One region of the Aeromicrobium sp. JP4 genome, then DNA from elsewhere that is predicted to be linked to it. Evidence: riboswitches for the same ligand, from Rfam matches in the RefSeq annotation. Region 1 holds a riboswitch; the other holds the start of a gene.

Region 1 (7,314 bases):
TGCCGGCGCGGATGACTCCGAGCATCCGCTTGATCCCGGGTGCCAGGTAGTACACCGCCAACGCCGTGGAGACCAGCGTGATCACTCCGGCGATGATGTTGATCGGTTCCATGCCGATTCCTCTCGCGGTTCAAGCAGTTTGTGCTGACCCTAATCTGCGGCGAAGCGGGCTGCTCAGTTAGGCCAGCCAAAGCCGTGCCTTGATGTTACCTACGAGTAGCAACGGGCACGCAGGCGATGGCTGCGAGGGGGAAGACCGCCGCGGCCGCGAACGCCCAGCCGTAGCCCGCGTACTGCACGATCGCGCCCACCACGGGAGGGACGGCGGCCGATGTGAGGTACTGCCCGGTGTTCTGGATCCCGAACGCCCGGCCCGACCAGCGCGACCCGGCGATCTCGGCCACCGCCGTGAAGGCCAGCCCGTTGTCGGCCACTGTGATCATCGTCGCCGCGACCATGATGGCGACCGCGACGGGCGAGCCCTCGAGGAGCGCCAGCAGCAGCATCACCGCGGTGGCCGCGACCGCGACCTGTCGCATGGGACCGAGCCGGTCGCCGACGCGGTCGGACCACCAGCCGGCCCCGATGCGGCCGGCGGCGCCGAGCACCTGCGAGACGGCGTAGAGGACGCCCGCGGCGGCGGCGCTCCAGCCGTGCCGGTCGATCAGCCACAGCAGCATGAACGTCCACACCACGTACTGCGGGATGACGAGCAGTGCGGAGGCGGCGTGGATCCGGGCCAGCCGTCGATCGCCTCGGTAGGGGTTGGCGCCGCCGCTCGGGTCCTCGCTCGCGTGGCGGGGCGGGTCGACCACGGTCACGGCGATGAAGACGGTGGCGACGGCCGCGACGACGAGACACAGCGTGACGATCCACGCGACGCCGCGGGTCTGCACCGCCGCCGGCACGACGAGGGCGGCGAGCCCGACGCCCAGCGGGAGACCGGTCTGACGGATGCCCATCGCGAGTCCGCGCCGGTGGGCCGGGAACCAGCCCACGACGAGGCGGCCGCTGGCCGAGTTGGAACTGGCGGCGGCCACGCCGCAGAGGCCGAAGCCGAGAGCCAGGACGATCGCGTCGTCGGCACGGGCGCCCGCGAGCGCCACGGCGCACCCCGCCACGAGGAGGGCGAGACCGGAGGACAGGGCGATCCGCTCACCGACGCGGTCGACGATCGCTCCCCACGCCACGAGGGTGAGCAGCGTGCCCACCAGGGGCGCGGCGGCGAGCGCGCCGCTGGCCACGAGGGAGAGGCCCTCGTCGAGGTGCAGGTGGGGAATGAGGAGCAGCGGCGTGCTCACGACGGCGGTGGCGGTGACCTGGGCCACCATCGCCGCGACGAGCATGAGCCACGGGCTCGGGTGACGGGTCCCCGGCGGGGCCGCCCGGCGGCTCACGCCAGGGCGCCGACGTGCGCCATCGCCTGCTGGAGCAGGACGCCACGGCCTCCCTCGAGCTCGTCGAGGACCGCCGGGGCGAGGGCCTCGCGCGGGGTCAGCCACGAGAGCTCGAGCGCGTCCTGGCGGGGGTCGCACTCACCCGTGACCGCCACGACGTAGGCCAGCGCGACGGCGTGCTGGCGCGCGTCGTGCAAGGGCGTCACGCCGGGCAACGGAAAGTACTCGGCCACCGTGAACGGCACGATGTCGGCGGGCAGCTGCGGGAACGCGGTGGGGCCGAGGTCCTTCTCCAGGTTGCGCATCAGCGCGGTGCGGATGGGCTCGCCGTGCAGCACGCGTCCCGAGACGAACGACCGCGCCATGGTGCCGGTGGTGGCGGACCCACGCAGCAGCAGACCGACCTGCTCGACCTGGCCGAGACTGTCCAGGCGGACCGGGATCGCCTCCACGTAGAGGATCGGGACGCGGCCGCGGGTCTCCTCCAGTTCAAACTCGGAGAGCCAGCCGGGGTTCGGGTCGGGGGTGCGCACGGAGGGCATGGGCCCATTGTGGTCGATGGGCGGTCGTCGGCAGCGCAAGTCGTTCGCGAACACCGGTTGTCACTACGAGTTACAGCACTTAGGGTGAGGTGGATCACACGCAGGTCGGCGTGCGCCAGATGGAGTGCTCGCCACAACGAGGGGAACCATCTGTGCGCTTCACACGTCTACCGTCCCGACGCGCGACCGCCGCTGTCGCCGCCCTGGGCCTGGCCGCCGCCGGCGTCGTCGGTGCCGGCTTCCTCAGCCCGGCGGCCGCCGACCAGACGCTCGAGAAGGACTTCCCCTTCAAGTGCGAGGTCATCGCCGGCGGTCTGAATCTCGGCATCCAGGACATCGGCGTCAAGGCCACGACGGTGGTCCCGGACTCGGTGACTCCCGGCGAGACCATCCCCTCCACCGCCGTGAGCATCACGCTCACGATGCCGGAGCTCCTGCGCCAGTCCACCGCGCTGCTGCTCGGAGGACGTGAGGCAGCGGGTGCGTCCACCGACTCCGCCGTCACCCTCACCTCGGGCGGTCAGACGATGACGGTCGCGATCCCCGAGCTGGGCTCGGCCCGCACGCCGATCCCGCAGGTGGCGAACGAGCCGTGGCTCATCCCGGCCACCGGCATGGTGCCGCCCATCACGGTGCCGGACTACGCCACCGACACGGTGGTCGTGGGCATGCCCCAGGCCTTCAACATCACCGCCACCATCTACAAGGCGGACGACTCCACGATCCCGTCGACGCTCTCGTGCACCGGTCCCGCTGACCTGGCCCTGGGTTCGATCGCGGTGACCGAGCCGACGACGGAGCCGACGACCGAGCCGACCACGGAGCCGACGACGGAGCCGACGACGGAGCCGACGACGGAGCCGACGACCGAGCCGACCACGGAACCGACGACGGAGCCGACGACGGAGCCGACGACCGAGCCGACGACGGAGCCGACGACGGAGCCGACGACGGAGCCGACGACGGAGCCGACGACGGAGCCGACCACGGAACCGACGACGGAGCCCACCACGGAGCCGACGACGGAGCCCACCACGGAGCCGACGACGGAGCCGACCGAGCCCACGCCGACTGAGCCGGTCGACCTCTCGAAGAGCTTCACGTACGTGTGCGAGGTCGTCGCTGGCGGACTCAACCTGGGCAACCACGACATCGGCGTCCTGGCCGAGACGACGGTTCCCGGCTCAGTGCGCCCCGGTGAGACCATCGCGGAGCGCGGGGTCAGCATCACGCTGACGATGCCGGAGCTGCTGCGCGAGTCGACCGTGCTCCTGTTGGGTGGCCGGTCGGCCGAGGGCGGCTCGACCGATGCCGCCATCACGCTCACCACCGGCGGTCAGACGTCGACGGTCGCGATCCCGAACCTGAGCTCCCCCCGCACGGACATCCCGCAGCAGGCCGGCTCCCCGTGGCTGATCCCGGCCTCGGGCACGGTGCCCTCGATCACCGTCCCGGCCTACGCGGCCGAGTCGGTGGCGCTGGGCATGCCGCAGGACTTCACCATTGCGGCGACGATCCACACCACGAGCACCACGCTGCCGGCGGCACTGACCTGCGCGGGTCCGTCCGCGCTGGATCTCGGCAGCATCCCGGTCTCGGGCGACCCCGTCACCAACCCGACGACCGAGCCGACCTCGGAGCCGACGACCGAGCCGACTTCGGAGCCAACCTCGGAGCCGACGAGCGAACCGACCTCGGAGCCGACGAGCGAACCGACCGCGGAGCCGACGTCCGAGCCCACGACCGACCCGGGCGAGGAGCCCGCCGACGATGAGGTCGAGCTGCTCAGCTCCGACGTGCTGTCGCCCGGCGACACGATCACCTTCGCGTTCGGGCCGGACTGGATCGGCAAGGAGCTGGCCTTCGAGCTGCACTCCGACCCGATCGCGATGGGCACGCGAGTGGTGAGCACCTCGGGCGAGGCCTCGGTGCGCATCCCGACCAACGCGCCGCTGGGCTCCCACACGGTGAAGGTGCTCAGCCGGGGCGTCGTCATCGCCGAGGTCCCGGTGGAGATCGTCGCCGCCGACGCCGGCGGCGACGCGTCGGACGACGACTGGGCCAGCGACGACTACCTGGCCGCCGCCGGTGGCCCAGGGCTCGGTGTCGCAGTCCTCGGCGGTGCCCTGGTCGTGGCTGGTGCAGCCGTGATGCTGCAACGTCGCCGCACGCGTCGCGACTGAGTGCCGCCGGGGGAGCGGGGGCGGGTCTCTGCGGACCCGCCCCCGCCCTTGGCGTGCCCGGGGGTTGAGAGGATCCTCCGGTGCCCACCGTCGAGATCCCCATGCTCCCCGTGCTGATCCCGGCGACGATCGCCGCGATCGCCGCGTCGCTCGGGTGGCTGCACCGTCGCGGGCGCCTCACACCGCTGCGCGCCGCGGTCGGCGTGGTCGCGTGCGTCTACGGCGCCGCCGTCCTGGCGCACGTGCTCCTGCCGTTCCCCGTCGCCACGGAGGACCCGCGGCCGTGGCGCGTCCTGGTCCACCTCACGCCGTTCATCGATGTCCTGGACGACCCCGCCGGGATGCTCCTGAACATCCTGCTCTTCGTGCCCCTCGGAATGCTCCTGCCGCTCGTCACCCGAGTCCGGACGGTGCGCCGGGCGGCGGCCGTGGGTTTGCTGGTCAGCGTGGCCATCGAGGCGGTGCAGCTGGCCGGAGTGCTCGTGGTGGGCACCGGCCGGATCGCCGATGTCGACGACCTCGTCGGCAACACCCTGGGCACCGCGATCGGCTGGACCGCCTGCGTGCTGCTGATGCAGCTCCCACCGCTGGGCCGGCTCGCGGCTCGGGCCTCCTGGGCAGAGGACGGAATCGCCTCGGGGGCCGCCCCCGGTGCCGCGCCCGCCACGGGAGGCTAGGCTGGCTGCACACGACAGGGGAGCGCCATGCAGAGGGCGCTGAGAGTGCGGAACAGCCGCAGACCCTTGAACCTGCTCCGGTTAGCACCGGCGAAGGGAGTCACGATGACATCTGCTGTCCGTTCCACCACGAGGTATCGCACGCTCGACCTGGTGACCATCACGATGCTCGGCGTCGCGTTCGGCGTCGTCTTCTGGGGCTGGGGGAAGCTCTACGCCCTCGTCGACATCGGTGCGGCCGTGGGATTCAAGCCGGCTGCGGCCCTCCTCGCCGGGATGTGGCTCATCGCCGGCGTCGTCGGCGGCCTGATCGTCCGCCGCCCAGGTGCGGCGCTCGCCACCGAGCTCGTCGCCGCGCTCGTGTCCACGATCGTCCTCGGCGGCACCGAGTGGGGCAGCGCGGTGCTGATCTCGGGCCTCGTCCAAGGGCTCGGGGCCGAGCTCGCGTTCGCGATCTTCCTGTACCGGAGGTTCGACCTGCCGACTGCCGTCCTCGCGGGCGCGTTGTCGGCGGTCTTCGCAGCCTTCTACGAATGGAACTACTACTACGCGGACTGGGACCTGACGTGGCGGCTGTTCCACCTGGGCTTCTTCGTCACGTCCGGCATCATCATCGCCGGGTTGGGTGGCTGGCTCCTGGTGCGTGCGCTCGCACAGGCAGGTGCGCTCGACTCGTTCGCTGCCGGCCGGCAGTGACGGTCGCGTTCCACGACTACTCCTGGACGCCGCTGCACGCCCGCCGCCCGGCGCTCGACCGGCTTGACCTGCGCATCGACCCCGGTGAGCGCGTCCTGCTGGTCGGGCCCAGCGGCAGTGGCAAGTCGACCGCCCTGCATGCGATCGCCGGCGCACTCGGCACGACGCTGGTCGGCGAGGCCAGCGGATCGGTCGAGGTGCACGGGCGCATCGGGATGGTCACCCAGAACCCGTCCTCGTCGATCGTCGCGGACCGGATCGGGCGCGACGTGGCGTTCGGCCCGGAGAACCTGGGTCTGCCGCGCGAGGAGATCTGGCGACGGGTCGACGCCGCGCTCGAGGCGGTGGGCCTGGATCAGGGGCGTGAGCGCTTCACCAGTGCACTGTCGGGCGGAGAGCGGCACCGTCTCGCGCTCGCGGGCGCCCTGGCGACGGAGCCGGACCTGCTCCTGCTGGACGAGCCGACGTCCATGCTGGACGCCGAGCTGGCGGCGGAGGTCCGCGACGCCGTCCTGCGCGTCGTCGGTGACCGCTCGCTCCTCGTGGTCGAGCACCGCTTCGAGCTCTGGCTCGACCATGTCGACCGGGTCGTCGTGCTCGAGGAGGGGCGACCGGTCTTCGACGGGTCCGTGCCGTCGTTCCGTGGCGCTGCCGTGCCGGAGGCGCTATGGATGCCGGGGCGCCCGGCGCCCGAGCCGGCCTGGATCCCTGAGGAACTGGTGCACCCGTTCGCCCCGGCCGGCGTCACCGCGCGTGCGCTGGTGATCGACCGGGTCACGCGCACGCTGCGGGGCACCGAGCGCACGCGGGCGGTCGACGGGCTGACGCTCGAGCTGGCACCCGGCACCCTGACAGCGCTCGTGGGCCGCAGCGGAGCGGGCAAGTCCACGGCGCTGCTGGCGCTGGGCGGACTCCTGGAGCCCGTCTCGGGGGAAGTCGACGCACCGGCCGAGCTCGGCTGGTGCCCCCAGGACCCCGAGCTCGGCTTCGTCGCGCGGACGGTGCGCGAGGAGCTGGAGGCCAGCCCTGCGGCGTTCGGGCGCACCGTCGACGTCGACGCGGTGCTCGAGGTCATCGGCCTGGTCGGCCGTGGTGACGATCACCCCTACCGGCTGTCGGGCGGAGAGCAGCGCCGGCTGGCGCTCGCGGCCAGCTGCGCGCACCGGCCGGGGCTGGTCCTCGCGGACGAGCCCACCGTCGGACAGGACCGAGGCACGTGGGCGACCGTCGCCGGCTGGCTGGGGGCGTCGGCGCAGGCAGGTGCCACGGTGGCCGTCTCCACGCACGATCCGGACCTGCCGCGCGACCGCGACGTGGTCCTGCATGAGGGAGTCGTCGTGCGATGACTGGCCTGATCACGCGACTCAACCCGCTCGTCCTGCTGGCGATCGGCGTCGCCGCGGCCCTCGGCTCACCGGCGATCCGCACGATGCCGATCGCCGTGACGTGCGCCGCCGTCTACGTCGTGGCGGTCGTGGCGGTGGTGCCCTCGTGGCGGTATCCGGTGGTGTGCCTGGCCTTCGTGGCGCTCCCGGTCGCCACGATCGTGTGGAGCACGTGGCTGTTCGGCGGTCGCGACCTCGAGGTCGCGGCGGTCGCGGGAGTGCGGACCTTCGTCATGGCGTGGCCGGGCGCCGTGGCCGCCGGCTACATCGACGTCGCGCGCCTCGGCGACTACCTGGCCCAGACGCTGCACGTTCCCAGTCGGTTCGCCGCTGCGCTGTCCGCCGCGCTGCAACGGGTCGGCGGGGCGTGGCAGGCCTGGCACGACCTCGACCGGGCCCGCAGGGCGCGCGGGCTGCGGCGCCGCCCGTGGCCG
Region 2 (7,314 bases), 1.3 Mb from region 1:
GGTGGGGTCTCGACGTCGGTGACCGGGTCGAGCTGCGGCTCGCCAACGGCGATCCGGTCAGTCCCGAGGTGGTCGCGACCTACCGGCGCGGCTTCGGTTTCGGCACGGTCGTGGCGTCCACCGAGCTGCTGGCAGCGCACGGGCTCGCGCGCTCGGCGGACGCCGTGCTCGTCTCGGGCGACCCGGCGGCGCTCGACGGCTGGGCGGCGAGCCACCCCGACCACGCGGTCACCGCGGCGACCTCGCTGACCGGCAGCGGGTCGGACCCGCAGCGCTGGATCAACCTGATCGTGCTGCTCCCGATGCTGGGGTACGTGCTGGTCGCCGTGGCGAGCAGCCTGCGCACGACCACGCGGCGCCGGCGTGAGGAGATGTCCACGCTCCGCATGCTCGGTGCCACGCCGCGCCAGATCCGCTCGATGGTCACCCGCGAGGCGCTGCTGCTCGGGAGCCTCGCGATCGCGGCGGGAACGGTGCTCTCCGTGCTGCCGATGTCGATCCTCGGCCTCGGCATCCTCGCGAGGCCCTGGCCCCAGGGACCGCTGTGGGTCATCCCCGCGATCGGCGCCGTCGTGGTGCTCGTCGCGTTGACGTCGGTGCGCGGGGCGACGCGTCGCATCCTGCAGCGGCCGCCGCTCACCTCATGAGGGAACCGGACCGGTCATCCGCAGCGGCGCCTCGAAGAAGGCCAGCTCGTGCTCCGCGGAGACCCGGAAGGCGTGCCACATCGCCTCCCGGGTCACGTCGTCGGCGGACGTCGCCAACTCGGTGGTGATGTCGATCGCCCGCGCCGTCGCCTCGGCGAACGCCGGGTCGCCGTAGGTGCGCAGCCACTCCTGGTACGGGTGCCCGTCGACCGCACGGGCCTGCAGGTCCCGCCCGAGGTCGGCGTAGATCCAGTAGCAGGGCAGCACCGCAGCGGCCAGGACGCGATGGTCGCCGCGGGCCGCCGTCGCCAGCAGGTGGTCGAGGTAGGCCGTGGTCGCCGGCCCGGGAGGCGGCGGCTCCACGTCGCCGAGCCAGTCGGCGTGCAGCTGCAGCTCGGTGACCAGCGCACCGTGGGCTCCGGCGGCCCAGAACGACTGCTCGTCCAGGGTGGGCGCGAGCCGGCTGGCCTCGGACAGCACGCGGGCGTAGTCGCGGAGGTACAGCGCGTCCTGCGCGAGGTAGACGCCGAAGGCCTCCTTGGAGAGTGACCCGTCGGCCAGGCCACTGACGAAGGCGGACTCGGCGATCGCGGCACGCACGTCCCGCACGCCGTCCCACCACTGGTCCCGCACCTCGTCCGCGGTGGGCCGGGTGACCGTCCCGCCGCGAGCCCACATCCCGGCGAAGTGGCTGATCGGACCGTGACCCCGGCCGACCTCGAGCGACGCTCCGTGGCGGATGCTCTCGGTCAGCCACCGCTTCGCCTCGGCGGTCGCCGGCTCCCACGACCCGAGACGGGCTCGGTGCGTGGCCACGGCAGAGGACAGCGAGCAGCCCGTCCCGTGCGTGTTGGTCGTCGCGATCCTGGCTCCGGGGAACTCCACGACCTCACGGCCGCCGAGCCGGGTGCCGCCCACGTCGACGAGCGCGTCCGGCACGGCGTCGCCCTCGACGTGCCCGCCCTTCGCCAGGACGACGACGTCGTGGGTCGCCGAGACCTCCCGCGCCTGCTCCAGCACGTCCAGCCACCGGGCCGCCGGAGCACGCCCCGCCAGGACCGCGAGCTCGGCCACGTTCGGCGTGATCAGGTGCGCCAGTGGCAGGAGATCGCGCAGCGCCTGCTCGGCGTCGGCGTCGAGCAGGCGGTCGCCGCTCGTGGCGATCATGACCGGGTCGATCACGACCACCGGCGGTCGGGTCCGGCGAAGCCACGCCCCGACCGTCTCGATCACCTCGCGGCCTGCCAGCATCCCGATCTTCACCGCGTCCACGGTCACGTCGTCGCTGACCGCGTCCAGCTGCTCGGCGAGGAAGTCGGTCGGCGGCACGTGGACCGAGCGGACGCCCCGGGTGTTCTGGGCCACCAGCGCCGTGACCACCGCCATGCCGTAGCCACCCGCGGCGGCGATGCTCTTCAGGTCGGCCTGGATCCCCGCGCCGCCCGTCGGGTCGGTGCCCGCGATGGCGAGCACGCGCGGCACACGGTTCCCGCCGCTCATGCGACGCCTGCCCAGGCCGCCGCGAACTCCGCGGCCGCGCGCCGCGGGTCCTCCGCGGCGCAGATGCCGGAGACCACGGCGGCTCCCGCCGCACCGGCGGCCCGCAGCGGAGCCACGTCGGCGAGCCTGATCCCGCCGATCGCGACGGTCGGCAGCTGCGTCGACCGCGCGAGCTCGGCGAAGCCCGCCACCCCCAGGGGCGGTGGCGCGTCGGTCTTGGTGGCGGTCTGCCGGACCACCCCCACCCCGACATAGTCGACGCGACCGGGGTCGGCGGCGGCCGCTGCGAGCTCGGCGGGAGTCGCCGCGCTCACGCCGATCACCGCGCCCTCCCCCACCAGCCGACGCACGAGCGAGGGCGGCAGGTCGGACTGCCCGACGTGCACACCCGTCACCCGGGCACCCGCGGCACGTGCGGCCAGGAACACGTCGACCCGGTCATTGACGATCAGGGCGACGTCGTCGGGCAGCGCACGCGACACGGCCAGCACGATCTCGAGGAACCGCGCGGCCGGCAGGTCCTTCTCGCGCACCTGAACGGTCGTCACTCCCCCGGCCACCGCCTCGGCCACGGTCTCGGCGATGTCGCGTCCCCGCGAGGCGGCCAGGGCACTGTCGGTCACCAGGTACACCGAGAGGTCCGTCATGACAGCCGCGCCCGCGCCGCGAGGTCGGCCGCGCCGACCGAGTCCAGTGCGTCGATGAACGAGACGGCGAAGCTGCCGGGACCTGCACTGCGTTCGGCCGCCAGCTCCGCGGCCACGGTGTAGACCGTGACGGCCGCGACCGTAGCCGTGAACGCGTCCTCGGTGACCGCGGCGAACGCGGCCATCACCGCCCCGAGCGCACAGCCACCACCCGTGACCTTGGTCAGGAGCACGTCCCCGTTGGCGATCCGCACGACGCGCTCGCCGTCGGTCACGGCGTCGACCGGCCCGGACACGGCGACGACGCCCCCGGTGGTGGAGGCGAGCTTCCGGGCCAGGTCCAGCGCCCCGTCGACGTCGTCGGTGGAGTCGACGCCGCGGCCTCCGGCACCCGCGCCCGCCACCGCAATGATCTCCGAGGCGTTGCCCCGGATCACCGTCGGCCGCAGGTCGCGCAGCCGGTGGGCGAACGGGGTGCGGACCGGGAGGGATCCGACCGCCACGGGGTCGAGCACCCACGGCGTGCCGGCCCCCGCAGCGGCCGAGGCCGCCTCGAGCATGGCCTCACGCTGCTCCCCGGCCGGGGTGCCGAGGTTGATCAGCACCCCGCCGGCGACGGTGGCGAACGGTCCGGCCTCCTCGGGCACGTCGACCATCGCGGGGGCGGCGCCCACGGACAGCAGGGCGTTGGCGGTGAAGTTCACCACGACGCTGTTGGTGAGGCACTGCACCAGGGGCGCGTCCGCGCGCACCCGGGCCAGGGCTTCAGTGGTGGAGGTGAGCAGGTCTTCAGGCGTGCGCGACATCGCGACATCCCTTCGCTAGTGCGAACTAGATCAGGTTCGACGGGTGTGATCTCAGCCCCGGCGGGGCACCCCGTGTCTTGGCGCTCACAGGCTAGCGCCATGCCTTCGTCGTGCCGACGCCTAGCCCAGCGCTGCGACGAACTCCGCGACGAAGCGGTCCTGGAAGGCGTCGTGGTCCAGGCCCGGCGTGGGCACCTTGTTCGACGGCAGCGGCGACATGAAGTCGAAGTGACCGACGCCCTCGGAGCGACGCAGGTCGAGCCCGGCGGGCGCCGGGCGCAGCACCTCGGCCGACTCCGGCGGCGTCACGGTGTCCTCCGAACCGACGAAGGCGGTGATCGGCACGGCCACCTCGTCGAGGGCATCGGGTCCGCTGAACCAGCCGGCCGCGGGCGCGAGCACGATGACGCGGGAGACCCGCGGCTCTGAGGGGACCTCGAACGCCTCGCCCCGGTGGTTGCGCGGCTGGGCTCCGGCGAGGCAGAGCGCCGCGCAGCCACCCAGGGAGTGACCCGCCGCGACGACGGGGAGGTCATCCCGCCTGATCTCCGTCAGCGGCACCCGAAGCGCGGACACGCGCTCACGCACCACATCGTCGGTGAAGACCTCGGTCAGGTGGTGGGCCGGGGCGGCCACGATGAAGCCCGCGTCGGCCGCGGCGCGCAGGAGCCGCTCGTAGCGGGTCGGGTCGCCACCGGCTCCGGGGGCGAAGAGCAGGATGCCTCGGGGATCGTCGGACGTCAGCAGGATCGGCGTCATGGTCACGACCCTAGGCGGATCCGCGGGGTGAGACACCCCTGCGCGTCGCCGGAGAAAGGTGAGGCTACCCTTCCTATGTTGTTGTCTTCGACCCGCTCGGGAGTCTCCGGATGCCTCGTACGTCCCGCCCGCTGACCATTCATCCGATCGTCCTGCGCAGGGCCGAGGTGACGCGAGTGGTTGACGTCAGCCCCAACCTGCGGCGTCTCACGCTCGCAGGTCCAGACCTCGCCGAGGGCGTCATGGGAGAGGGATTCGCGCGCCCCGCCTTCTCCTCGACTGGGTTCGACGACCACGTGAAGATGGTCGTCCCGCCCGCCGACGGCGGCCTGCCCCGAGCCGGGACGCAGGAGGAGCGACGCTTCGCGTGGAACCCCGAGGTGCTCGAGTTCACCCGCGACTACACCGTCCGCGGCTGGGACCCGGACGCCGGCACCTTCGACGTCGAGGTCGTCCGACACGAGCACGGCCTGGCCGCCGAGTGGGCATTCCGCGCCGCGCCGGGCGATGCCATCCACTTCGCCGGCCCCAAGTCCTGCGCCGGGGTCAACCACGACGCCGACTGGCACCTGATCGCCGGCGACGAGACGGCCCTGCCCGCGGTCGCGCGGTGGCTCGAGGAGGCTCCCGAGGACGTGCGCGGGCACGCCATCGTGGAGGTGCCGACCGAGGCAGACCGCCTCGACCTCCGCAGGCCCGCCGGCGTGACCCTCGAGTGGCTGGTGCGCGGCGAGGTCCCTGCCGGGCACAGCCGCCAGCTCGATGCCGCGGTGCGCCGGTTCACTCCCCCACCCGGTCGCGGCTTCGCGTGGATCGCCGGCGAGGCGATGACGATCGCGCCCCTGCGGCGCTACCTGCGCAACGACCTGGGACTGCCGAAGGAGGACGTCGAGGTCGTCGGGTACTGGCGACGGATGGCCTCGCCCGAGGAGACGGTCGTGCAGCCCGCGGAGCGCGACGACGCCGAGCGGCTCGTCCCCCCGGCACCCGCCGCCGAGGAGTCCGCCCGCGCCGTGCTCGAGGACGTCCACGAGATGACCGAGCTGGCGCCGCCCATCGTCACGCGCGTCGCCGTGACCCTCGGGATCAACCCGGCCGTCGCCCGTGGCGCCGACACCGTCGCGGCGCTCGCCGAAGCCACCGGGATCGCCACCGAGAGGCTCGCACCGCTGCTGGACGCGATGACCGCCCTCGACCTGCTCGAGCACGACGGCAAGGCCTACCGGAACACCTCGCGGGGTGCCGTCCTCATGGAGGAGCACTCCATCGACGCGCTCGACCTCGACGACCCGGCGAACCGTGACGCGCTCGCGCTGGTCGACCTGCTCGACGTGCTTCGCAGCGGCCGCCCGTCGGCGCGCTCCGGCTCCGACGCCTGGCGCGACCGACGCGCCGCCGATCCGGCACTGCAGGCGGGCTACGACACGCGAGCCGCCGACGAGCTGCAGTACGTCCTGCAGCACCTGGCCGACCTGGGCCCCGTGAAGGCCGCGCGCACCCTGGCCGTCTCCGGGGACGCCGCGGCGCTGGTCGCCTCCTCGATCGCCGCCGGCCGCACCGTCCACCTCCCCGGCGAGGACGTCGCGCAGTGGCCGGCCCACGACTGCGCCGTGCTGGTCGGGGCCCTCGAGGGCCGCACCGACGTCGACGCGCTGCGCGTCCTGCGCGCCGCCCTGTCCGCCGGCACCACCGTCGTGCTGTCCGAGCGGGTCGCCGACGGAGCCGACGAGGACGACCACGTCGCCGAGCACGCGCTGACCAGCCTGGCGCTGAGCGGACTGCCGCTGCGCACCCGGGACGAGCTGACGGCCCTGCTGCGCCGCGCCGGTGCGAGCGAGGTCGAGCGCGAGGTGCTGGGTTGGGGCTTCGGCCAGCTGTCCCGCGTCCTCGTCGCGCAGGCCTGAGCGGAGCCCGGATGACGACGACGGCCCAGGCGCGCGCGGACACGTCCCGCCGCGTGCGCATGCCGCTCGCGGTCCTCGGGCTGTCGGTGGCGCTGCTGGTCGCGGTCGCCGCGAGCCTCCTCGTCGGCACCGAGTCCATCGCGCCCCACCGCGCACTGGCCGGCCTGCTCGGGCGCGGCGACGCCGAGGCGGAGGCGCTGATGCAGTCCTACCGGCTGCCCCGCACGCTCGTCGCGATCTGGGTGGGCGCGGCGCTGGGCACGGCTGGCGCGCTCATCCAGGCCTACACGCGCAACCCGCTGGCCGATCCCGGGATTCTCGGCGTCAACGACGGCGCTGCGCTCGGGGTGACCGTGGCGGTCGCGGTCGGGGCCACCGGAGCGGTCGGCACCCTCGTGTGGCCCGCCCTCGTCGGCGCCGGGCTGGCCACCCTCGCGGTCCTCTTGCTCGCCGCCACCGGCCGCGGACCCGCCACTCCCGTGCGCATGACCTTGGCCGGCGTCGCACTGGCCGCCGTCCTGGCCGGCGTGGCCACCGCGATCCGGCTCAGCGATCCCGAGACCTTCGAGCGCTTCCGCTCCTGGGCGGCGGGGTCGGTTGCCGGCCGCTCGCTCGACGACCTGGCCGGAGTCGTTCCCTACGTCCTCGCCGGCCTGGTCCTGGGGCTCGGGCTGTTGAAGGCGCTCAACGCGGTCGCCCTCGGTGACGACGTCGCGGCCTCGCTCGGCGTGGACCCGCGACGCACCCGGCTGCTGACCGTGCTCTCGGTGACCCTGCTGGTCGGCTCGGCCACCGCCGTGGCCGGACCGATCTGGTTCCTCGGACTGATGGTGCCGCACGTGTGCCGCCTGCTCGTCGGCAACGACCACGCCCGGATCGTCCCGCTGTCGATGCTGGCGGCACCGACGATCCTGCTCCTGGCCGACACGCTCGCCCGGGTGGCGGTGCCGCTGCGGGAGATGCCGGTCGGCGTCGTCACCGCGTTCGTGGGCGCACCTGTGCTGATCTGGCTCATCTCCCGTCGGCAGGTGCCCACCCAGTGATCACCCGT

Evidence for each region. Region 1 has a riboswitch for thiamine pyrophosphate ahead of ACY1JX_RS08980 (ECF transporter S component). Riboswitches for the same ligand answer to the same signal wherever they lie in the genome.
Region 2: another riboswitch for thiamine pyrophosphate. It lies ahead of thiM (hydroxyethylthiazole kinase); the one in region 1 lies ahead of ACY1JX_RS08980 (ECF transporter S component).

What each region holds. Positions count from the first base shown of each region.
Region 1 is NZ_CM143290.1:1,816,983-1,824,296, reverse strand. Features, by position in the region: gene ACY1JX_RS09005 (heterodisulfide reductase-related iron-sulfur binding cluster) at 1-112, opposite strand, end outside; gene ACY1JX_RS09000 (MFS transporter) at 207-1,397, opposite strand; gene ACY1JX_RS08995 (DUF4916 domain-containing protein) at 1,394-1,939, opposite strand; gene ACY1JX_RS08990 (DUF6801 domain-containing protein) at 2,092-4,122, shown strand; gene ACY1JX_RS08985 (VanZ family protein) at 4,203-4,799, shown strand; TPP riboswitch at 4,806-4,915, shown strand; gene ACY1JX_RS08980 (ECF transporter S component) at 4,905-5,495, shown strand; gene ACY1JX_RS08975 (ABC transporter ATP-binding protein) at 5,492-6,841, shown strand; gene ACY1JX_RS08970 (energy-coupling factor transporter transmembrane component T family protein) at 6,838-7,314, shown strand, end outside.
Region 2 is NZ_CM143290.1:3,154,862-3,162,175, reverse strand. Features, by position in the region: gene ACY1JX_RS15585 (FtsX-like permease family protein) at 1-647, shown strand, start outside; gene ACY1JX_RS15580 (bifunctional hydroxymethylpyrimidine kinase/phosphomethylpyrimidine kinase) at 642-2,147, opposite strand; gene thiE (thiamine phosphate synthase) at 2,144-2,770, opposite strand; gene thiM (hydroxyethylthiazole kinase) at 2,791-3,600, opposite strand; TPP riboswitch at 3,591-3,683, opposite strand; gene ACY1JX_RS15565 (alpha/beta hydrolase family protein) at 3,721-4,359, opposite strand; gene ACY1JX_RS15560 (siderophore-interacting protein) at 4,536-6,263, shown strand; gene ACY1JX_RS15555 (FecCD family ABC transporter permease) at 6,275-7,306, shown strand; gene ACY1JX_RS15550 (FecCD family ABC transporter permease) at 7,303-7,314, shown strand, end outside.